Regions from separate parts of the Labrys sedimenti genome, predicted to be linked through region 1. Evidence: riboswitches for the same ligand, from Rfam matches in the RefSeq annotation. Region 1 holds a riboswitch; each other region holds the start of a gene.
The links. A riboswitch is a leader RNA that binds a small molecule or an ion and turns the genes downstream of it on or off. The one in region 1 is predicted to bind cobalamin.
Positions count from the first base shown of each region.

Region 2: it holds a riboswitch for cobalamin, as region 1 does, so the genes downstream of both, U1R88_RS06890 (DUF1636 domain-containing protein) here and metE (5-methyltetrahydropteroyltriglutamate--homocysteine S-methyltransferase) in region 1, are expected to answer to the same signal.
Region 3: it holds a riboswitch for cobalamin, as region 1 does, so the genes downstream of both, U1R88_RS23985 (CbtB domain-containing protein) here and metE (5-methyltetrahydropteroyltriglutamate--homocysteine S-methyltransferase) in region 1, are expected to answer to the same signal.

Region 1 covers NZ_JAXOUF010000001.1:158,221-165,520, reverse strand. Annotated here, with positions in the region: gene U1R88_RS00755 (porin) at 1-1,016, opposite strand, end outside; gene U1R88_RS00750 (fumarate hydratase) at 1,302-2,939, opposite strand; gene U1R88_RS00745 (TonB-dependent receptor plug domain-containing protein) at 3,088-5,010, opposite strand; cobalamin riboswitch at 5,124-5,316, opposite strand; cobalamin riboswitch at 5,407-5,603, shown strand; gene metE (5-methyltetrahydropteroyltriglutamate--homocysteine S-methyltransferase) at 5,867-7,300, shown strand, end outside.
Region 2 covers NZ_JAXOUF010000002.1:101,188-108,487, reverse strand. Annotated here, with positions in the region: partial or broken gene U1R88_RS06900 (hypothetical protein) at 1-328, opposite strand, end outside; gene cobW (cobalamin biosynthesis protein CobW) at 516-1,565, opposite strand; gene U1R88_RS06890 (DUF1636 domain-containing protein) at 1,562-1,945, opposite strand; cobalamin riboswitch at 2,054-2,270, opposite strand; gene U1R88_RS06885 (hypothetical protein) at 2,366-2,731, shown strand; gene U1R88_RS06880 ((2Fe-2S)-binding protein) at 2,927-3,382, shown strand; gene U1R88_RS06875 (xanthine dehydrogenase family protein molybdopterin-binding subunit) at 3,387-5,576, shown strand; gene cobU (bifunctional adenosylcobinamide kinase/adenosylcobinamide-phosphate guanylyltransferase) at 5,654-6,160, shown strand; gene cobO (cob(I)yrinic acid a,c-diamide adenosyltransferase) at 6,173-6,778, shown strand; gene U1R88_RS06860 (phosphatase PAP2 family protein) at 6,794-7,300, shown strand, end outside.
Region 3 covers NZ_JAXOUF010000010.1:68,539-75,838, forward strand. Annotated here, with positions in the region: gene U1R88_RS23970 (efflux RND transporter periplasmic adaptor subunit) at 1-790, opposite strand, end outside; gene U1R88_RS23975 (UDP-glucose dehydrogenase family protein) at 1,225-2,541, opposite strand; gene U1R88_RS23980 (histidine phosphatase family protein) at 2,659-3,213, opposite strand; cobalamin riboswitch at 3,264-3,394, shown strand; gene U1R88_RS23985 (CbtB domain-containing protein) at 3,428-3,640, shown strand; gene U1R88_RS23990 (CbtA family protein) at 3,659-4,423, shown strand; gene U1R88_RS23995 (J domain-containing protein) at 4,869-5,465, shown strand; gene cobS (cobaltochelatase subunit CobS) at 5,791-6,777, shown strand; gene cobT (cobaltochelatase subunit CobT) at 6,902-7,300, shown strand, end outside.

The sequences.
Region 1 (7,300 bases):
GTCACGTTGAGACCGGCCTCGCCCTGCACGGCGAAGCCCTTGGCGCTGTCGAGATCATGGATCGTGCCGTTGGTTATGTAGGCGTCCACGCCGCCGAAGCCGAGGGTGGACGAGCCATTCGGCTGGGAACCACCGACGCCGAGATATTTTACGGCGCCGTCCGCGTAGCTGGCTTCGGCCGCGATGTAGGCACCCTCGAGAACCGGCAGGTTGACGTTGCCGCCAACACCGATCGAATAACCGTACTTCGTACTATAGCCGGCCGTTGCGCTGCGGTTCTGATGGAGGGCGCCCATCACCTGGAAACGGCCCCAGCCATTCTTGTTGTCGTCATAGCCGACGACGCCGACGATATCAGGCATCTGGGCACCGCCGACGCCACCAGCAACCGTGACGCCATTGACCACGACATTGTTCCCGTAGACCGAGGCATTGGCGCGATGATCACGGCCGTCTTCGATCGACAGGGTGGCATAGGCCTTGTCGAACTGCGCCGTATAGCTGATCAGGTTGCGCCGGCCCTGCTCGCCGAAATAGGGCGCGAAGAACTCGGCCTGATAATTGGGGTCGTAGAAGGCATAGGGCGACCAGGCGTAACCGGCCGTCAGGCCGCCGAACTGCAGATAGGCTTGGCGTACCTGGAAGGTGTCATGCGTGGCTGCCCCAGCATTGGACTCGGCCTGGAGTTCGAAGAAGGAGCGCAGCATGCCCCAGTCGGTCTGAGTGCGCGCATCGAAGCGGATGCGGGCATTGGTCCGGAACTGCGTCTGGCTGATGTTGCGCTTGCCCGTGGCATTGCTGGGCGCCTGCGCAAACCAATAGTCGGCCCGGATCTGGCCGCTGATCTTCAGGCAGGTGTCGGTGCCCGGAATATAGAAAAAGCCCGGACCGAATGCCGTACAAACCTTCACATATTCGACAGCCTCGCCCTTGCTCATCGGCAGGTCTGCAGCAGAGGCGGCCGCAATGCCAAGAAATCCGGCGCCAGCGCCGAGTAAAATTGCACGAATAGACATGGAAATACCCCGATCTCATAAGTCGACCCTTTCAAAAGGGCCTCTCTCTTCGGCAAGCCGGCAAAGCAATATTGGGCATACGGAAGAGGCGCAGTCGTTGTGCACTGCGATATCGAAGCTTTCCTCCCAGGCGAGACATTACACAATGTTAAGGTGAGTCACCGTTCTGACACAAAGGGGCTTTGTCCATGACAGTTGCGAATTCGCAACAGCACGCGAAACGTGCATGAAAAAGGCCCCTCCCTTTTCAGGAAGAGGCCTCGCCGAAAAAGCAGGCGCGTGAACTCAACCCAGGTTGAGTTCCTTGAAGAAGTCATTGCCCTTGTCATCGATGACGATGAAGGCCGGGAAGTCCTCGACCTCGATGCGCCACACCGCCTCCATGCCGAGTTCGGGATATTCCAATACCTCGACCTTCTTGATGCAGTCCTGGGCGAGGCGCGCGGCGGGGCCGCCGATGGAGCCGAGATAGAAGCCGCCATGCTTGGCGCAGGCCTCGCGGACCTGGGCGGAACGGTTGCCCTTGGCCAGCATCACCATCGAGCCGCCCGCGGCCTGGAACTGGTCGACATAGCTGTCCATGCGCCCCGCCGTGGTGGGGCCGAACGAGCCAGAGGCATAGCCGGCCGGCGTCTTGGCCGGGCCGGCGTAATAGACCGGATGATTCTTGAGATAGTCGGGCAGGCCGCCGCCCGCCTCCAGGCGTTCGCGCAGCTTGGCATGGGCGAGGTCGCGGGCCACAATGATCGGGCCGGTCAGCGAGACGCGCGTCTTCACCGGATGGCGCGACAGCGTCTCCAGGATGTTTGACATCGGCTGGTTGAGGTCGATCTTCACCACCGCCCCGCCGAGCGTGCTCTCGTCGATCTCGGGCAGGAAGCGCGCCGGATTGTGTTCCAGCTCCTCGAGGAAGACGCCGTCGCGGGTGATCTTGCCCATGGCCTGGCGATCGGCCGAGCAAGAGACTCCGAGCCCGATCGGCAGGCTGGCGCCATGGCGCGGCAAGCGGATGACCCGCACGTCATGGCAGAAATACTTGCCGCCGAACTGGGCGCCGACGCCGAGCGACTGGGTGAGCTTGTGCACTTCCTTCTCGAGCTCGAGGTCGCGGAAGGCGTGGCCGAGTTCGGAGCCCTCGGTGGGCAGGCTGTCGAGATAGCGCGCCGAAGCGAGCTTCACCGCCTTCAGCGTGAGTTCGGCGGAGGTGCCACCGATCACCACCGCCAGGTGATAGGGCGGGCAGGCTGCCGTGCCGAGCGTGAGGATCTTCTCCTTCAGGAAGGCGATCAGGCGATCCTTGGACAGGATGGAAGGCGTGGCCTGGTAGAGGAAGGTCTTGTTGGCCGAACCGCCGCCCTTGGCGACGAAGAGGAACTTGTAGGCCTCCTCCCCTTCCGCCGAAATGTCGATCTGCGCCGGCAGGTTGGTCTTGGTGTTCTTCTCCTCGAACATCGACAGCGGCGCCAGCTGCGAATAGCGCAGGTTCTTCTTCTCATAGGCATCGCGGATGCCCTGGGCGATGGCGCCTTCGTCCTCGCCCTCCGTCCAGACCTTGCGGCCCTTCTTGGCCATCACGATGGCGGTGCCGGTATCCTGGCACATGGGCAGCACGCCGCCGGCGGCGATATTGGCGTTCTTGAGCAGGTCATAGGCGACGAAGCGGTCATTGTCCGTCGCCTCGGGATCCTCGAGGATGTTGCGCAATTGCTGGAGATGGCCGGGGCGCAAGAGATGGTTGATGTCCATGAAGGCCTGCTCGGCCAGAAGCCGCAATGCCTCGCCATCCACCTGCAGGATCTCGCTGCCGCCGAGCTTCTCGACCCGCACGCCTTCGCTGGTCAGCTTGCGATAGGGCGTTTCGTCCGCTCCCAGGGGAAACAGGGGAACATGGGGATAGCGGGCATTGGAGGCGGAATCGGGCATGGAGAGGGTCTCCGGATCAGGACGAGCCGAGGCGGGGCCAGGGCGCCGCCAGTTTGGCCCTGATGTAGTCGCTTTTCTCGCCGCTGCCTATGATCAATTGGAATCGTTCCATGCTGAAGGCGAACTCCGAGTGCATGGGCATCACCTGTCAGAAAGCGCTCAGGCGGACGCCGCCATAGACGCCAATCCCCAGCTGCTGGAAACCGACCGGGGTTTCGTAGCGGCGGTCGAGCAGGTTGTCGACGCGGGCGAACACGCTCGCGCGCTCGTTGACCTTGTAGTCCGCAGCCAGATTCACCGTCGCATAGCCGGAAGCCTTTAGGCGCGGGATCGAGAAGCTGCGATTGCCGTCGATCCAGGAGCCGACATAGAGCACCATGGCCGACAGGTTGAGCGCCTCCGTCGGCGACCAGTCAACCTCAAGGCTTGCCTTGTGCCTGGGCCGGCGCAACAAGCTTGTTTCGGTGACGTCGTTGCGGGCGATGGTGAAGGTATAGTCCCCTCTCAAGGACATCTGCTGGTTCACCCGGACCGAGACGAAGGATTCATTGCCATAGGTCGTGGCCCGGCCGACATTCACATTGGTGGTGAAGGTGTCGTTGTAGTCGATCAGATTGCGGATGCGGTTGTAATAGAAGGTAGAACCGATGCGCAGGCGGTCTGCGAACAGGGGCTGCTCGAAGCCGACGTCGTAACCGCTGCTTTCTTCGGGCTTCAGATTGCGGTTGGCATAGAAGAAGGGCGGATAATCGCGATAGAGTTGGCTGAGGGTCGGCGCCTTGAAGCCGGTGCCATAGCTCGCACGCAGCAAGGTCCCGGTCGCCGCGATCGTATAGGCGGGCGCGACGCGCCAGGTCAGATGGCCACCGAAATCGTCGTTGCGGTCGTAGCGCAGGTTCGAGGTCAGGTAGAAATTCTCGAACCAGTTGGACTGGAGCTGAGCGAAAGCCGCCGAATTGCCGCTGGAGGCGGTCAGGTCTTCGGCCTGCAGGCGATAATTCTCGCGCTCCAGCCCGAGAGTGAGCTTGTGGTCATCGGTAATTGCGACCTCCTGGCGCAGGTCGAACTTCAGGCGCTCGCCGATGCTGGTCGATGGCGGCGTCATGTTTTCCGGAGAAGGTACGCTGCGCCGACGATCCCTGAGATAGTCGATGCCCAGGACGGTCCGATAGCGATCATCGAGCGAGTGCCAAACGACCTCGCCACGCGTGAGGAAAAGCCCTTCAGTCTGCGAACTGTGCAGGGCATTCGGCCCGGTGAAGGAATCGCCGGTGAACAGGAGCTTCGAATCGGAGTAGCGCGCGATCAGGCTGGCGCTGAGATTGTCGGTAAAATCAGCGCCGAGCCGGGCCGAATAGACCTTGTTGTCATAGAGGTTGCCGATGGCCCTCTGGCCGGGCGGCAGCAGGTCGGTCGGCGTCACCGGCGTGTCGGTGGCACGGAGATGGTCGATGCCGAAAGCATAGTTGAACATCGAGTGCGAGCCGCTCAGGCTGATGCGCTGGTTGAAGGTTCCGAAGGAACCGCCTTCCAGCATGGCCGTCAGTTTCGGCGTGCCGGATCCCTTCCTGGAGGTGATGGCGATCACCCCGCCAATGGCATCGGCGCCACAGAGGCCGCTTTGCGGGCCGCGCAGCACCTCGATCCGCTCCACATCGCCTGCCAGCAACTTGCCGAAATCGAAGGCGCCGTTGGGATTGCCGGGATCGCCGACATCGATGCCGTCGATCAGCACCTTGACGTGATTGGCGTTGGAGCCGCGCATGAACACCGCGGTCTGGCTGCCCGGACCGCCGGCCTGCACGAGATTGAGGCCGGGCACGGTGGCCAGCACATCGCTTACCGTGCGGCGCTGCCCCTTCTCGATCTCCTCGGCCGTGATGACCGTGACCGCGCTGCCGAGCTGGCTGGCCGGCGTCGGCGCCCCGGTGACAACGACGGGGTCGAGTTCGATCGGCTCGTCGCCCGCCGCCGGCTGTGCCCGGGCTGGAAGGGTCGGCAAGGCGGCAAGGGAAGCCAAAAGCACAAGCCCGAGACCGGGCAATACGGCTGCAGGGAAACGATTGATCACGTCAGACCTCGTCGCGACGTCCAGTGGCCGTCACCGCGAGGAGGCCCGCACCGTCATGCCCGGAGGCGCAAACGGTTCGGCTTCCATCGGAACACCCCGCCCGATGTCGTCGCGCGTGACCACGGCTGACGGCAGGTCTCCTGGCTGGCGGATCGCCGTCTCCTGCCGCCTTCCCGGATCGCGATCCAGTGGCCGTTCTGGCAGGAACTCACCGCTCACAGTTGCGGGGGCAGCCGCGCTTCGGGCATCGGCCCTCGTCGCGTTCCCATTTGATCCTCGAAAGGAACCGTCACATCGACGCCGTAGTCGGATCGGCCCGCGCCGTCAACTCGCCAGAGATGTAATGCCTATATAAACATGTCTTTATATCAGCCTTGACTTTCAGCGTGCCTTGGCGTCTGCTCGCGTGGTCGAGGTTCTTCCATCCTCGTGATGGAAGCTAAGAGGGAAGCCGGTGCGATGCCGGCGCTGCCCCCGCAACTGTAGACGGCGAGAGCTTGCTCATCATGCCACTGCCTGCTTTTCGCGGGTGGGAAGGCGGGCAGGCCCGGTGACCCGTGAGCCAGGAGACCTGCCCCGACGAACGTAAACGTCCTCGGGCGGGGTGTCCCGGTGGTTGCGTGACCAGAGCCAGAGTTCCTGGCAGGTCAGGCGCTCCCGTACGGCCTTTGCCCCCAGTTCTTCATGGGGTCTGCCGATGTTCAAGCTTCAAACTGCCGTCATGCGTGAAGGCGCGGCCAATCCGGCTGCCCGACGACGAATGCGTTGCGGCGTGCCCTGACGGCGCGCCGCTGCTCCGCTCCCCTCTTCCATTCACCGCAAACCGGGACCCATCGGTCACCGGCAGGAGACACGCATGTCCATTCCAATCTCGACACTCGGCACGCCGCGCATCGGTCCGCGCCGCGAACTCAAGACGGCCCTGGAGGCTTTCTGGGCCGGAAAGCAGGACGAAACCGCCCTGCTCTCGACGGCCGCCCAGCTGCGCGCCAGCAACTGGGCCCGGCAGAGCCTGCTCGGTGTCACCCATATCCCGTCCAACGATTTCTCGCTCTACGACCAGGTCCTCGACATGAGTGCGACGGTCGGCGCCATTCCCCGCCACTATGGCTGGGAAGGCGGCCCGGTCTCGCTTGCCACCTACTTCGCCATGGCGCGCGGCAGCCACGGCCATGATGGTCGCGACCACGATGATCGAGGTAATATGGGCTGCAGCCATGGCGGCCACGGCGGCGGGCTTCCCGCGCTCGAAATGACCAAATGGTTCGACACCAACTACCATTACATGGTTCCCGAATTTCGCCGCGGCCAGGCCTTCGAGCTCGCCTCGACCAAGCCCATCGACGAATTCACGGAGGCCGCGACGCTCGGCTTCCACACCCATCCCGTCCTCATCGGGCCGGTGACCTATCTGCTGCTCGGCAAGGGCAAGGATGCCGGCTTCGATCCGCTCGCCCTCCTGCCCGGGCTTCTGCCCGTCTATGCCGAGATCCTGCGCAGGCTGGCCGCGGCCGGTGCCGACTGGGTGCAGTTCGACGAGCCCTGCCTGGTGCTCGATCTCGACGAGCGGACACGCACGGCGCTGCGCCAGACCTACGATGTCCTGGCCGGTACAGTCTCCGATCTCAAGATCATGGTGGCGAGCTATTTCGGCGGCCTGGGCGACAATCTCAATCTGGCGCTCGCCCTTCCGGCAGCCGGCCTGCATCTCGACCTGGCAAGGGCACCGGAACAGCTCGGGCGAGCGGTCGAGGAAGCACCCGCCGACAAGGTGTTGTCGCTAGGCGTGATCGACGGCCGCAATGTCTGGCGCAGCGACCTGACCACCCTTCTCGACAGGATCGAGCCCGATGTCGCGGCTCTCGGCGCGCATCGCGTGGTGCTGGCTCCCAGCTGCTCCCTGCTGCACGTGCCCTATGACCTTGCGCTGGAAACGGAACTCGACCCCGAGCTGGGCAAGTGGCTCGCCTTTGCGGTGCAGAAGATCGGCGAACTCAAAACTCTGGCGACTGCGCTGGTCGATGGTCGCAAAGCCGTCGGCGAAGCGCTTGGCAGCTCGGACGCGGCCGCAGGCTCCCGCCGTGTATCCGATCGTATACACAATCCGGCCGTCGCCGATCGCATGGCCGCGATCAGACCGGCCATGCACGAACGCCAGCATCCCTACCCGCTACGCCGTCGCGCCCAGGAATGGCTTGGCCTGCCGTCATTTCCCACCACAACGATCGGTTCGTTCCCGCAGACGAGTGCCGTGCGCACAGCCCGCGCGGACCATGCAAAGGGTCTTATC
Region 2 (7,300 bases), on a different contig from region 1:
CGGGGATCAAGGCGAGCGCGATGCCGCGGGTGCGCGCCGTCGCCGCCAGTTCCTCCACGCCATAGCGCCAATAATCGAGGCCGCCGAGCAGGCGCACCACGATCGTCCTGGCGTGGCGGGCCGTCTTGTCGATGTAGAGGTCGACGGACATCGGATGGCGCAGCTTCTGCAGCGGCGCCAGGCGCAGATCGTCGAAGCCGGACGCAGCTGCCAGGGCGAGGTCGCTGTCGGTCAGCGAGGCGAACACGATCGCGCCGGGAGCCTGGTCGAGATCGACGGCGGCCTCGCTGGCATCGAGCGAACGCGTATCGGCCGGCAGCAGATGCATCAGACTATCCTTGCGGTATCAGCATGGCCCAAGTTCAGCATGGCCCAAGTGACGTAAGCGATACGGAATTGTCATTCCCGGCCGTATCCTCACAAGCTTTGCTTGTGAGTGGCAGCGAGGGGAAGGGAATCCAGGGCTGTCGAACTCGCCGGGGATGACAGTTCTGCTTCATCACTGCCCGATGCTATCACCCCTCCAGCGTCTTGCGGATGCCGGCCTGGTCGATGCCCTTCTCGCCGATGATGACGAGGCGGCTCGAACGGGTTTCCTCCGGCGCCCAGGCGCGGTCGAAATGCTGCGAGAAGCGGGCGCCGACGCCCTGGACCAGCAGGCGCATCGGCTTGCCGTCGACGGCGACGAAGCCCTTGATGCGCAAGATATCATGCTCCTCGGCCGCCGCCTTCAGCTTGCGCACCAGGGCATCGGCATCGAGGATGGCCGGCAGGTCGACCACGAAGGTGTCGAAATCGTCGTGGTCGTGCTCGGCCTCGTGGTCGTGATGGGAGGGCCGGGCCTCCAGGTCGTTCTCGGCCGCGGCCCCGAGCCCGAGCAGCACGGCCGCGTCGATGCGGCCCTCGGAGGTGCGCACCACCTTGACGGCGCGCGGCACGGTCTTCTCGATGTCCTTCTCCACGCTGTCGGCCTCGCCGGCGGAGAGGAGATCGGCCTTGTTGAGCACGACGAGGTCGGCGCAGAGGAGCTGGTCCTCATAGACCTCCTCAAGCGGATTGTCGTGATCGAGGGAAGCGTCGCCCTCGGCCTGGCGCTTGAGCTCTTCCGGGTCATCGGCGAAGCGGCCGGCCGCGACCGCCGCGCCGTCGACAACGGCGATGACGCCGTCGACGGTGACGCGCGAACGGATCGCCGGCCAGTTGAAGGCCTTGACCAGCGGCTTGGGCAGAGCGAGGCCGGAGGTCTCGATCACGATGTGCTCGGGCGCGTTCGGGCGTGCCAGCAGCGTCTCCAGCGCCGGCACGAAATCGTCGGCCACGGTGCAGCAGATGCAGCCATTGGCGAGCTCGACGATGGCGTCTTCCGGGCAGCTCTCGATGCCGCAGGACTTCAGGATGTCGCCGTCGACGCCGACATCGCCGAATTCGTTGACGATCAACGCCAGCCTGCGGCCGTTGGCGGTGGCCAGCAGGTTGCGGATCAGCGTGGTCTTGCCGGCCCCGAGAAAGCCGGTGACGATGGTGCAGGGAACTTTCGCGGTCTCTGATCTTACAGGGGCGTTCATTCGGCGGCGTCCTTGAGGGTTGGCAGGGGTGGGATGCGCGCGATCATGCTGCGCTTGAAGACGTCGGGACGGCCGCGCCAGGGCATCAGGCCATCGCTGGAATGGGCAAGGAGATCGATCCCGGTGAGGATGTCGGGGCCGCTCTCGGCAGTGAGATCGCCGAAGACATAGGTCCAGGTACCGGGCGCCGACAAAGCCACCGTGCAGGAACGCTTGCAATTGCCCAGGCACTCGACCGGCTGCAGCTCGACGCTTTCGGGCAGCATGCCGGCGAGAGCGTCGCGCAGCCGGGCGCCCTGGCGCGGCGCCTCGGGGGCATCGCCCTCGCGCCTGCAGGTCACGCAGACGAGCAGCCGGACTGGGAGAGTTGTTTCTGGCATCGGCCCTGTTCATCGCCGCCGGAGCGGATGGAGGGCGCGGGACCGACGGCATGGCCGGCGATCGTCCGGGAAGACGGAACCGGCCTCCGAGGCGCCCCGCCCGGACCGGTGACAACAGTACGACCGGCAGGTCTCCTGGCTCGCGGCTCATCGCCCCCCGCCGCCTTCCCGGTTGCCCAGTGGCCTCAAGGCGGGACGCTTGCCGCTTACAGTTGCGGGGGCAGCCGCGGCTTTGGCATCCAGGACAGCCCTCAACCGGGCCCCCTTCATCCGCACCGCATTCCCTCTTCTCTCTTAACGAGAGACCGATCGCAGCTGACATAAGGGGTGCGCGGGCGTGCTTGTCAATGTTCCCGCTTCCAAACCACGCGCAAAATCCGGCATAAAGGCCGACGATATCGCCACATCAGCGAGGCTGCCATGCCCGAAGAGAAGCCACCGGCACCGCCGACCGAGCCGGAGAAGATCGACGTCATCTTCCGCGGCGGTTCGGTGACGGCCATCGGCGTCGTGCTTGCCTTCTCGCTCGGCTTCCTCAACAACTGGGCCTCGCAGCCGGGAACCTGGATCCCGGAGGACCTGGCAGCCGTCTTTCTTATCGGGGGCGGCATCATCTTCCAGGTCTGGGCGCTGGCCGGCATGCTTTCGCCCACTTCGCTGCAGGGGCTGGTCTATCGCCGTATCGTCCGCATCTTCCTGACCGGCCTCATCCTCGTCTCGGTGGGCGTTCTCGTCGCCATCGCCGGCGATGCACTCGGCTACAGCCGGATCTGGTTCAAGCAATAGGCCAAGGCCCCTTCGCAACTGGCAGCCGCGTTTCTCGACGGTTTCCAGACTGCACAAACTCTCACGTCTGCGTTACCCGTCACCCCAGCGCCATGATTGCCGCCACAATTTGGCCTTCCCGCAATCGCCCACCAGAAGGCCGACGCCGATGGGCCCGGACCTTCTGCCCGGCATCAGCCGCTGGAAGGCCTGCCCATGGTTGCCATCACCGTCAATTCGACCACCCACCAGCTCGACATCGAGCCCGAGACCCCTCTGCTCTGGGTCCTGCGCGATGAACTCGGCCTCACCGGTACCAAGTTCGGCTGCGGCATCGCCCAATGCGGCGCCTGCACCGTCCATGTGAACGGCGCCGCCATCCGCTCCTGCCAGACCCAGATCGGTGACGTCGACGGTGCCACCATCACCACGATCGAGGGCTTGTCGGCAGACGGCAAGCATCCGGTCCAGCAGGCCTGGCTGGCCGAGGACGTTCCGCAATGCGGCTATTGCCAGTCGGGCCAGATCATGGCCGCCGTCGCCTTCCTGAAGGATACGCCCGCGCCCACCGATGCGGATATCGACAACGGCATCACCAATATCTGCCGCTGCGGCACCTATCCGCGCATCCGCGCCGCCATCCATCGCGCCGCCGAACTGATGAAGGGGTGAGGCCATGAACGCGATCGACCGTACCTCGACTGCGCTGAGCCGGCGCAGTTTCCTGGCCATCGGCCTCTCGGCCGCCGGCGGCCTCATGATCGGCGGCTTCATCCCCGATGCCGCCCACGCTCTTGATATTGCCGACCAGCCCTGGGCCGGCACGGCCACTGAAGGCGAGATCAATGCCTGGATCCTGATCGAGCCCGACGACACCGTGATCATCCGCGTGGCGCAATCGGAAATGGGCGAGGGCATCTTCACCGCCCTGCCGATGATCGTCGCCGAGGAACTCGGTTGCGACTGGGCCAAGGTGAAGCCCGAATACGCCTCGGCCAGCCGCAATTTGCGCGAGAACACCGTGTACAAGCGCATGGGCACCGGCGGTTCCGGCGCCGTACGCCGCTCGCGCGAATTCCTACAGGCCGCCGGCGCCAATGCCCGCGAAAGGCTGGTGCAGGCGGCGGCTGCGCGCTGGCAGGTACCGGCCGAAAGCTGCAGCGTCGATGCCGGCAAGGTGCTGCACCAGGCCAGCAATCGCAGCCTGCGTTTCGGCGAACTGGCCGGCGAGGCCGCCAAGGTCACGCTGGCCAAGGAACCCGCAATCAAGACACCCGAGCAGTTCACGCTGATCGGTAAGCCGCTGGCGCGCCTGGATACGCCGCCCAAGCTGACGGGAGCCGCCAAATACGGCATCGATATCCGCCTGCCTGATATGGTCTATGCCGCTGTGGTGACATGTCCCGTCTTCGGCGGCCGCGTGAAATCCCATGACGAAACCGCCATCAAGGGCCGCCGCGGCATCCTGGCCTTGGTGCCGATCGAGGGCGGCCTCGCCGTGGTGGCCGACCGGTTCTGGCGTGCCAAGGAAGCGGCGCTTGCCCTGCCGGTGATATGGGAGGAGGGCCCCGCCGCCGAGACAGACAGCAAGGGTTTCGACGCCGACTATGTCGCCGCCCTCGACGGCCCTGCCGTCACGGCGCGCAAGGAGGGCGATGTCGAGGCCTCCCTCGCTCGCGGCAAGCGTGTCGACGCCCTCTACCAGGCGCCGCATCTGGCCCATGCGCCGATGGAACCGCTCAACTGCACCGCCCATGTCCATGACGGCAAGGTCGAAGTCTGGATGGGCACGCAGAACCCCGATATGGCGCTCCAGCTCGCCGCCAAGGCGGCGGGCGTCGCTCCCTCCGAGGTGGAGATCCACAATTGCTTCCTCGGTGGCGGCTTCGGCCGGCGCGCCGTCAATGACGAGCTCGTTCAGGCCGTGACGGTATCGAAGGCGGTGGGCAAGCCGGTCAAGCTGGTGTGGACGCGCGAGGAGGACATGCACCACGACCGCTATCGCCCCCAGGCCGCCATCCGCTTCCAGGCCTCCCTCGGCGAGGACGGCCTGCCGGCGGCGATCCATGTCCGCACCGCCGTCGGGTCCATCCAGCGCTCGCTCGGCTGGGGCAAGGTGGAGAACGGCGTCGAGCCCTCCGCCGTCGAGGGCCTCGCCAACATGCCCTACCGCACCGGTGCGGCCCAGATCGACTGCATCCTCAAGAACACCCATGTGCCGGTGATGTTCTGGCGGTCGGTCGGCTCGTCGCAGAATGCCTTTGCCCTGGAGAGCTTCATCGACGAAATGGCCCAGGCCAGTGGCCAGGACCCCTATCGCTTCAGGCGCAAGCTGCTCGAGGGCAAGCCGGATTTTCTCGCCGTGCTCGACACGCTGGCTGAGAAGAGCGACTGGGGCAAGCCGCTGCCCAAGGGCCGGGGGCGCGGCATCGCCATCCACGAATCCTTCGGCACCATCGTCGGCGAGGTGGTGGAGCTCGCCGTCAGCCCGCAGGGCGAGGTGAAGGTCCAGCGCGTGGTGGCGGCCGTCGATTGCGGCCATGTCGTCAATCCGCTCACCGTGGAGATGCAGATCGAGAGCGCGGTGGTGTATGGCCTGTCGGCCGCCCTGTTCGGCGAGATCACTATCGAGAAGGGCGCGGTGGTGCAGGGCAATTTCGACGATTACCAGGTCGCCCGTCTCGCCGACACGCCCCCGATCGAGACCCATCTCGTGCTCAGCGGCGGCAAGAAATGGGGCGGCATCGGCGAGCCCGGCACGCCGCCGATCGCCCCGGCCGTCTGCAACGCGATCTTCGCCGCCACCGGCAAGCGCATCCGCAGCCTGCCGGTCAAGAACACCGACCTGAAATGGGGGCCGGTGTGAAGTCTTGCCCTTACCCCTCCATGAGAGGGTGAAATCGCTCCCTTGCCTTCCTGCCCCGAACCCGGCAGGAAGGCGGCATGTCCTCTCCCCGACTCACCCTCGTCCTCGGCGGCGCGCGTTCCGGCAAGAGCCGGCATGCGGAGAGCCTGATCTCGGCCCATCCCGCGCCCTGGACCTATATCGCCACCGCACAAGCCTTCGACGACGAGATGCGCGAGCGCATCGGCGAACACCAGGCCCGGCGCGACGCCAATTGGCACACGGTCGACGCGCCCCTGGCCCTGCCGGAAGCGCTTGTGGCGACGCAGGGTCCCGTGCTGGTCGACTGCCTGACACTCTGGCTCACCAATCTCATGCTGGGCGGCCATGACCTCAAATCCGCCTTCCTCCAGATGCAGGAAGCGCTTGGGGCTGTAGCCGGTCCGGTGGTGATGGTCAGCAACGAGGTGGGCCTGTCGATCGTGCCTGATAATGCCCTCGGCCGGGCCTTCCGCGACGAGCAGGGCCGGCTCAACCAACGGATCGCCGACATTGCCGACCGGGTGATCTTCATGGTCGCAGGCCTGCCGATGGTAGTGAAGTAATTGGATGCTGAGATGACTGACGATGCCGCACGCCACAAGGCGAAGATGGAAAAGCGCAAGGCCATGCAGGATGCCGAGGTCGCTTCCAAGACCATCACGGAAAAGGGCCTGCTGATCGTCAACACCGGCCCCGGCAAGGGCAAGTCCACGGCAGCCTTCGGGCTGATCATGCGCGCGCTCGGCCATGGCTGGCCCGTCGGTGTAGTGCAGTTCATCAAGGGCGCCTGGTCGACCGGCGAACGCAAGGCGCTGGAGCGCTTCGAGGACCTGGTGACCTGGAAGAGCATGGGCGAGGGCTTCACCTGGGAGACCCAGGACCGCGAGCGCGACGTCGCTGCCGCCGGGCGGGCCTGGGACGCGGCCAAGGCGTTGCTGGCGGATCCCGCCATCCGCCTCGTTGTGCTCGACGAAATCAACATCGCCCTGCGCTACGATTATCTCGACCTCGCCGAGGTGGTGGAAACACTGAAGGCGCGCCGGCCGGACCTGCATGTCGTGGTCACCGGCCGCAATGCCAAGCCGGAGCTGATCGAGGCGGCCGACCTGGTGACCGAGATGACGCTGGTGAAGCATCACTTCGCCGCCGGCGTGAAGGCCCAGCAGGGCATCGAGTTCTAAGGCGCGGCCGTCCTCATGATCCAACAGCATCCCGAGCGCTCGGCGCTGGTCGCCATCCTGTGCGTCGCCGGCGCCGCCCTGATCTTCGCCGTGCTCGCCGGCCTGGTCATGCAGGGCGGCACGGAGGCCTTCGATCGCGCCATCCTTTTGATGATGCGCAACCCCGCCGATCTCACCGATCCGCTCGGGCCGGGCTGGCTCGAAGAGATGATGCGCGATTTCACCGGCCTGGGCGGCGTCGGCGTGCTGACGTTGACCACCCTGGTCGTGGCAGGTTTTCTTGCGCTTTCGGGATCGCCGCGCAGCGCCGTCTTCGTCATCCTCGCCATCGGCAGCGGCATCCTGATGAGCTCGCTCCTGAAATATGGCTTCGACCGACCGAGGCCCGACCTGGTGGCGCATGGCTCGAGGGTCTACACGTCGAGCTTTCCCAGCGGCCACTCCTTCATGTCCGCCACCGTCTATTTCACGCTCGGCATCATGCTGGCCCGCAGCTTTCGCTCGCGCGCCCTATCGGTCTAC
Region 3 (7,300 bases), on a different contig from region 1:
GGGGCGCGATATAGTCGAGCGTGCCCTTATGGGAGAACCCCTTCTCGTCCGACAGGCCGATCTCGACCTTCAGCGTGGGATCCTTACCGCCGCTATCCAGCTTGCCCTTGGAGGCGCGCTGATAGGCAAGGTAGCTCGCTTCGTCGAGATCGAAGTAGAAAAAGATCGGATCGACTGCGACGATCGACGCCAGCGGCGAGGTCGAGTTGGCCACCACCAGATTGCCGCGCGAGACGAACTGGCGGGTAATCCTGCCCGAGATCGGTGCGGTGATGGTGGCATAGTTGAGGTCGAGCTTGGCGGTTGCCAGGGCCGCATTGGCCGAATCGATCGAGGCCGCCGCCTCCTGATAGGCCTGGAGGTTGGCCTGATAGGTCGCGTCGGTGACGTTGCCACTCTTCTTCAGCGCCTCGGCGCGCGCCAGATTGGCCTGGGTCAGGTCGATCCTGGTCTGCGTGATCTTCACCTGGGCGGCCGCCTGGTCGACCGCAGCCTGGAACGGACGCGGATCGATCGCGAACAGCACATCGCCCTCTTTGACGAGGGAACCTTCCACGAAGCTCGACTTGTCTAGATAGCCGGTGACGCGCGAGGTGATGTTCACCTGCGGCCAGGCCTGGAAACGGCCGGTGAATTCCAGCGCTTCAGTGATCTTGCGTTTGACCGGATTGGCCACCGTAACCGGCATGGCCGGCATCTGCTGGGCAAGCGCGGTGCCCATCCCCTCGACGGCCGTCAATGCCAGCACGCCGGCGGCCAGCCGACTCAATTTGCGACGCAACCTCGACATGAACATCCTCGCAAGCAAAGCGCCTCAGCCAAGCCGCCCGCATGGCTAATGGCCTTGTCGCGGGCACTGGAACTGGCGTCTGAAAATTTTGCAGGATTTCCCAGCCTGCACCGCCAGGGCAGGTTCGGAGATCCTGTTCAGCGCTCCACCGGCCGGAATCGCGGTCGAATCGCCGTGTAAGCCTTATAGTATGATAATTCTTAGCGCTTTGATCCAATCAAGATCGGCGCCCTGCAACCATGAGTTGGGACTTGATGCAAATCCGCAACAGGCCTGTGATTTCTCGCGCCTGCGCTTGAGAGCCGTAGAGCTGCATTCGGTTGTGTGCGAAGCCGGGCGTGCTGGCCCGCCCCAAACGAGGCGAAGCCCTCCCCAGCCTTCTCAAGCCAGCCGCGGCTGCGCCCGGTCGCGCAAATATCCGGGGCTTCGTCAGCTCAGGGCACAGTCCCCTCGCGCCCGATGCTCTCATAGCGGAAGCCGTACCGCTTCATGTCTTCGAGCCGGTAGATGTTGCGCAGGTCCACGATCACCGGGCGGGTGAGCAGGTTCTTGACCCGCTCGAGGTCGAGCGCCCGGAACTCGTCCCATTCAGTGACGATCACTGCGACATCGGCGCCATCGAGGCAGTCATAGGCACTGGAGCGATAGTCGACATCGCTCAGAACCTTGCGGGCCTCCTCCATCGCCTGGGGATCATAGGCCCGCACCCGTGCGCCCTTGTCCTGCAAGGCGAGCACGATCGGAATCGAGGGGCTGTCGCGCATGTCATCGGTGTTCGGCTTGAACGCAAGGCCGAGCAGGGCCACCGTCTTGCCGGCGATGTTGCCGTCCAACGCCGCGATGACGCGGCGTGCCATCGCCGCCTTGCGGGCATCGTTGACCCCGACCACCGCCTCCACGATGCGCAGTGGCACGCCATGCTCCTGGCCGGTGCGCAGCAACGCGAGCGTATCCTTGGGAAAGCACGAACCGCCGAAGCCCGGCCCGGCATGCAGGAATTTGGAACCGATGCGGTTGTCGAGACCGATGCCGCGGGCCACCTCCTGCACGTTGGCACCAGCCTTCTCGCACAGGTCAGCGATCTCGTTGATGAAGGTGACCTTGGTCGCCAGGAAGGCGTTGGCGGCATATTTGATCAGTTCGGAGGTGCGCCGGGCCGTGAACAGCAGCGGCCCCTGGTTGAGATGGAGCGGGCGGTAGACCTCGCCCATCACTTCGCGGGCGCGCTGCTCCTCAGTGCCGACCACGATGCGGTCCGGGCGCTTGAAATCCTCGATCGCCGCGCCTTCGCGCAGGAATTCGGGGTTCGACACCACGCTGACATCGGCATCCGGCCTGACCTCGCGGATCAGCCGCTCGACCTCGTCGCCAGTGCCGACCGGCACGGTCGACTTGGTCACCACCACCGTGAAGCCCTCGACCGCCGCGGCGATCTCGCGCACCGCGCCATAGACATAAGACAGGTCCGCATGCCCGTCGCCGCGGCGCGAGGGAGTACCGACAGCCAGGAACACCACGGCCGCATCGCGCACGGCGGGGGCGAGCTCGGTGGTGAAGGACAGGCGCTTCTCGCGCACATTGCGCGCCACCAGATCGTCGAGGCCCGGCTCGTAGATCGGCATGCGCCCGGCCAGCAAGCCCTCGATCTTGGCCGGATCCTTGTCGACGCAGGTGACGACATGGCCGAAATCGGCGAGGCAAGCCCCCGTCACCAGGCCAACATAACCCGTACCGATCATTGCAACGCGCATGACATCAATCCTGTTTGGGCGACTAACCCGTCAGAGCCGTGTCTACAAAAGGCCCGGCGACATGCCAATGACGAAAAAGGAAAAGCAGCTCTGCCGGAGGGCCTTGCCGAGACGCCTCTACGCCCCTAGCCGCAGCGACCAGCCGCGGGCGGAAGGCCTGAGATCAGCGCTCGCCAGCGGGCCGGCCTCGATGCGCCAGAAGGAACGAGGCTCGCTGCCGAGGACATGAACGATCGCCGCGCGCAGCACCGAGGCATGGGTAACGGCCAGCGTGTAGCCCTCGAACCGCCCGCCATCGAGCCAGGCACCGACCCGTGCAATCACGGCCGCAATGCTCTCACCGCCATGCGGGCAGGCCTGCGGATCGGTCAGCCACGCCCCAAGCGCTTCGGGCTCGGCGGCGGCCACCGCCTCCAGGCCAAGCCCCGCCCAGCGGCCATGGTCGCATTCGCGCAGGACCTCGTCGATTTCAGGATCGAGGCCGAGGGCATGCGCCGTCTGGCGGGCCCTGAGCGCCGGACTGCTCAGGACGCGGGTCGCCTTGGCGAAACGTCCCTGCTGGTCCCGAGCCGCCTTCTCCCCCCTCGCGTCGAGCGCCTCGTCGAGTGGAAACCCCGCCGCACGCAGTGCGGGCGTCGCTCCATGGCACAGCAGGATCAGGCGTGGCGTCATGAAGGCAATTCCCCAAGATAAAGTCGCTTCCAGAATATTGACATATCCGTGACTTGCGCTCTTATGGAAGAGCTTTGCCAAGGGTGGGAAGCCGGTGGAATTCCGGCACGGTCGCGCCACTGTGAACGGCGGCGCTGCGGCGTCAATCCGGAAGTCAGACCTCTTCCAAGGCAGCATGACTCGTAACGGGACGCGTAATCCCAAGGAGCTTTTCATGACCACCGCAACTCTGGCACCCGTCGCCCAGCAGCCGATCGCCATCCCGGTCCGCGAGATCCTGCCCTGGGCGCTCTTCACTGTGCTCCTGGCTGTGCTCGCCATCTATTTCGTTGGCGCCGAACAGGGCGCAACCTCGCTGATTCCCGGCGTCTACATCCACGAATTCGTGCATGACGCCCGCCATCTGCTCGGCTTCCCCTGCCACTAGGGCGCATAGGCACACGACATGGTTAGATCGCTTTTGATCCGGGGGATGCTGATCGGCATCCTGGCCGGACTGTTTGCGTCCGGCTTCGCCTGGGTGTTCGGTGAGCCCCAGGTCGACGCCGCCATCGCTTTCGAGGAAAGCCACGCCTCAGAGCCGGCTCCGACGGCTGCCCCGACGCCCGGCGCCGCGCAGGCGGCCGCGGCCCACGATCATGAGGAAGAGCCGGTCAGCCGGCCGGTCCAGGCCAGCTACGGCCTCGTCACCGGCATGGTCGTCTATGGCGCAGCGCTCGGCGGCATCTTCGCCCTGATCTTTGCCTTCGCGCAGGGCCGGATCGGCAGCCTCAGCCCGCGCGCAACCGCCGGATTAATCGCCCTCGTCGGCTTCGCCGCCATCATGGTGGTGCCACAGATCAAATATCCTGCCAACCCGCCGGCCGTCGGCAATCCCGACACCATCGGCCTGCGCACCGCCTTCTATTTCGGCTTGATCCTGCTGTCCCTCGTGACGATGGCTGCGGCTCTCGGCACCGCGAACCGGCTCGCTGCCAGCCTCGGCCGCTGGAACGCCAACCTCGTGGGGGCGGCAGCCTATCTGGTGGTGATGGTCGTGGCCATGCAGATCCTGCCGACGGTCAACGACATCCCGGCCGATTTTTCGGCCACGGTGTTGTGGAAGTTCCGCATCGCCTCGCTCGGCATTCATGCCGTGCTGTGGGCGACGCTCGGGATCGCCTTCGGCATTGCAGCACAGAAATTGCTGCAAGCCCCCGCCCGCCGCTGAAAAGAAGCCGGGCACCGCGTCAAACGTCGCATTTTTACAACACTGGCTCGATTTCAGGCCGGTTTTCAAAATTTATTTCATTTCGCACTTGCGAAATGAACCGATGAGGATCAGTTTAGGGACGTGGCGGATGCGCCTTTGCGCTCCTCCACTGCCCTCCTTGGGCGTTTCCTCCCTAAGACTTGGGCCGCCATTGGGCGGCCTCTTTCTTTTTTGGGTCGACAGACCCCATATTTCAGATTGTGCAGCGGCATTCCGCCTTCGATTAACCCCTGAGCAAAGCGTGTTCAGGTATGAACGCTTGTCGCTCTCGCTGTTTGGTTTCACGCGTCTTTGCGATTTGATGTGCTTCGTTCGATTTACAAAACGCTCTTGCGTCCAAGCTCGCGCTTGCCCATTTGTGTTCACCCTCGCATAGTGTGTCATTATGGATCTGGACTCGCCCTTGTTTGATCGCATCCGGGTGCGCCCAAGGGCCGAAGAGGTCCAGCCGGCGAGCGTACGGCTATGCGAACATGCCGGTTGCCGGAACGCCGGCGAATTTCGTGCGCCCAAGGGGCGCAACCGCGAAGGCCAGTTCTGGCATTTCTGCCTGGAACACGTGCGCGACTACAACAAGACCTACAATTATTTCGCCGGCCTGCCGGACGACTCGGTCAGCGCCTATCAGCGCGATGCCGCCACCGGCCATCGCCCGACCTGGACGATGGGGGTCAATCCCTGGTCCAAGAAGCGCGGCGAAGGGCCGCAACCCGGCCCCGAGATCCATGACGGCTTCGGTTTCTTCGACGAGGATCACGGCTTCCGCCGCCCGCAAGGAACGCCCGAACCCGAGAGGCGGCGACTGAAATTGCTGGAGCGCAAGGCCCTTGACGCGCTCGATCTGCCGGAAACCGCCAGCGGCCCCGAAATCAAGGCGCGCTACAAGACGCTGGTCAAACGTCTCCATCCCGATGCCAATGGCGGGGATCGATCCAGCGAAGATAAATTGCGCGGGATCATCCAGGCCTATAATACGCTGCGTAGCGCCGGGCTCTGCTAAGGTGCGTCGTCAGCTATGGTTTGGAGCAAGATGAGGTCAAAAATGGTTGGATGGGAGGAGCAAGCGCTGCCAAGACTTCTGTCTTGGCAAGCGAAGCGACGCTGCAGACGACCATTTTTCACCTCACCGCTTCGCGGCGGGGCGCTTTTGGCCGATGAGTACGTCGGGTTTCGTAGCAAGCCGCAAGGCTTGCGTCCTCACCCTCCTTCTCCTCGGCCAAAATCGCTCCCGTCTAGCCCAAACCATAGCTGACGACGCACCCTGAGCGACGCATAAGAAGAGGATTGTCGGCTGCGCCGCCCTGGCGCCAGCCAAGGAAGGCATAATGACTGACGCAACGACACCGGCCAATCTGCCGGACATCATGGTTTCGGCCAAAAAGCTGTTTGGTTTCGATACGGATCTCGAAGTACCGGCCTATTCCCAGTCCTCCGACCACGTCCCGGACCTCGATCCCGATTATCTTTTCGACAAGCCGACGACCCTGGCGATCCTGGCGGGCTTTGCCCATAATCGCCGCGTGATGGTCACGGGCTATCACGGCACGGGCAAATCGACGCATATCGAGCAGGTCGCCGCCCGTCTCAACTGGCCCTGCGTGCGCATCAATCTCGACAGCCATGTCTCGCGTATCGACCTCGTCGGCAAGGACGCGATCGTCCTCAAGGACGGCAAGCAGGTCACCGAGTTCCGCGACGGCATGCTGCCCTGGGCCCTGCAGAACAACATCGCCCTGGTGTTCGACGAATATGACGCCGGCCGTCCCGACGTGATGTTCGTGATCCAGCGCGTGCTGGAAATCTCCGGCAAGCTCACCTTGCTCGACCAGAAGCGCGTGATCCGCCCTCATCCGGCCTTCCGCCTGTTCGCCACCACCAACACGGTGGGCCTGGGCGACACTTCTGGCCTCTATCACGGCACCCAGCAGATCAACCAGGGCCAGATGGACCGCTGGTCGATCGTCACCACGCTGAACTATCTGCCGCATGACAAGGAAGTCGACATCGTGCTGGCCAAGGCCAAGCACTATCAGAAGAGCCCGAACGGCCGCGACATCGTCAACAAGATGGTGCGCGTCGCCGATCTCACCCGCAACGCCTTCATGAACGGTGACCTCTCCACCGTGATGTCGCCGCGCACGGTGCTGACCTGGGCCGAGAACGCCAATATCTTCCACGATATCGGCTTTGCCTTCCGCGTTACCTTCCTCAACAAGTGCGACGAGCTCGAACGCAGCCTCGTGGCCGAGTTCTACCAGCGCGCCTTCGGCGCGGAGCTGGCCGAAAGCTCGGTCAACGTCGCGTTGACGTGATCCGGGAGCGCGGACGTCCCCATGACACTCAAGCGAGTGTTGGACAATCCGCCCCTGGAAACACCACGCTCGTAAGAGAGGAAGAGCGGACGAGAACGTCCGCGCTCCCAGGATTGACGGCATCATGACCACGACGAACCGCAAGCCCGGCGAAAAGCCCAAGGACGTTCCCAACGACGCCTTCAAGCGTTCGGTGGCCGGGGCCCTGCGCGCCATCGCCCGCAAGCCGGATCTCGAAGTGACCTTCGCATCGGAAAAGCCGATGCTGATGGCCGACAAGGCGCGCCTGGCCGAACCGCCGCGCAAGCTCGACGCCCATGTCGCGGCGATCGTGCGCGGCCAGGCCGATGCGATGGCGCTCCGTCTCGCCTGCCATGACCCGGCAGTGCATCGCCGCCACGCCCCGCAGAACGAGCAGGCGCGCAGCGTGTTCGATGCCGTCGAGCAGGCCCGCTGCGAGTCGATCGGTTCACGCCGCATGGCCGGGGTGGCCAACAACCTCACCGCCATGCTCGAGGACCGT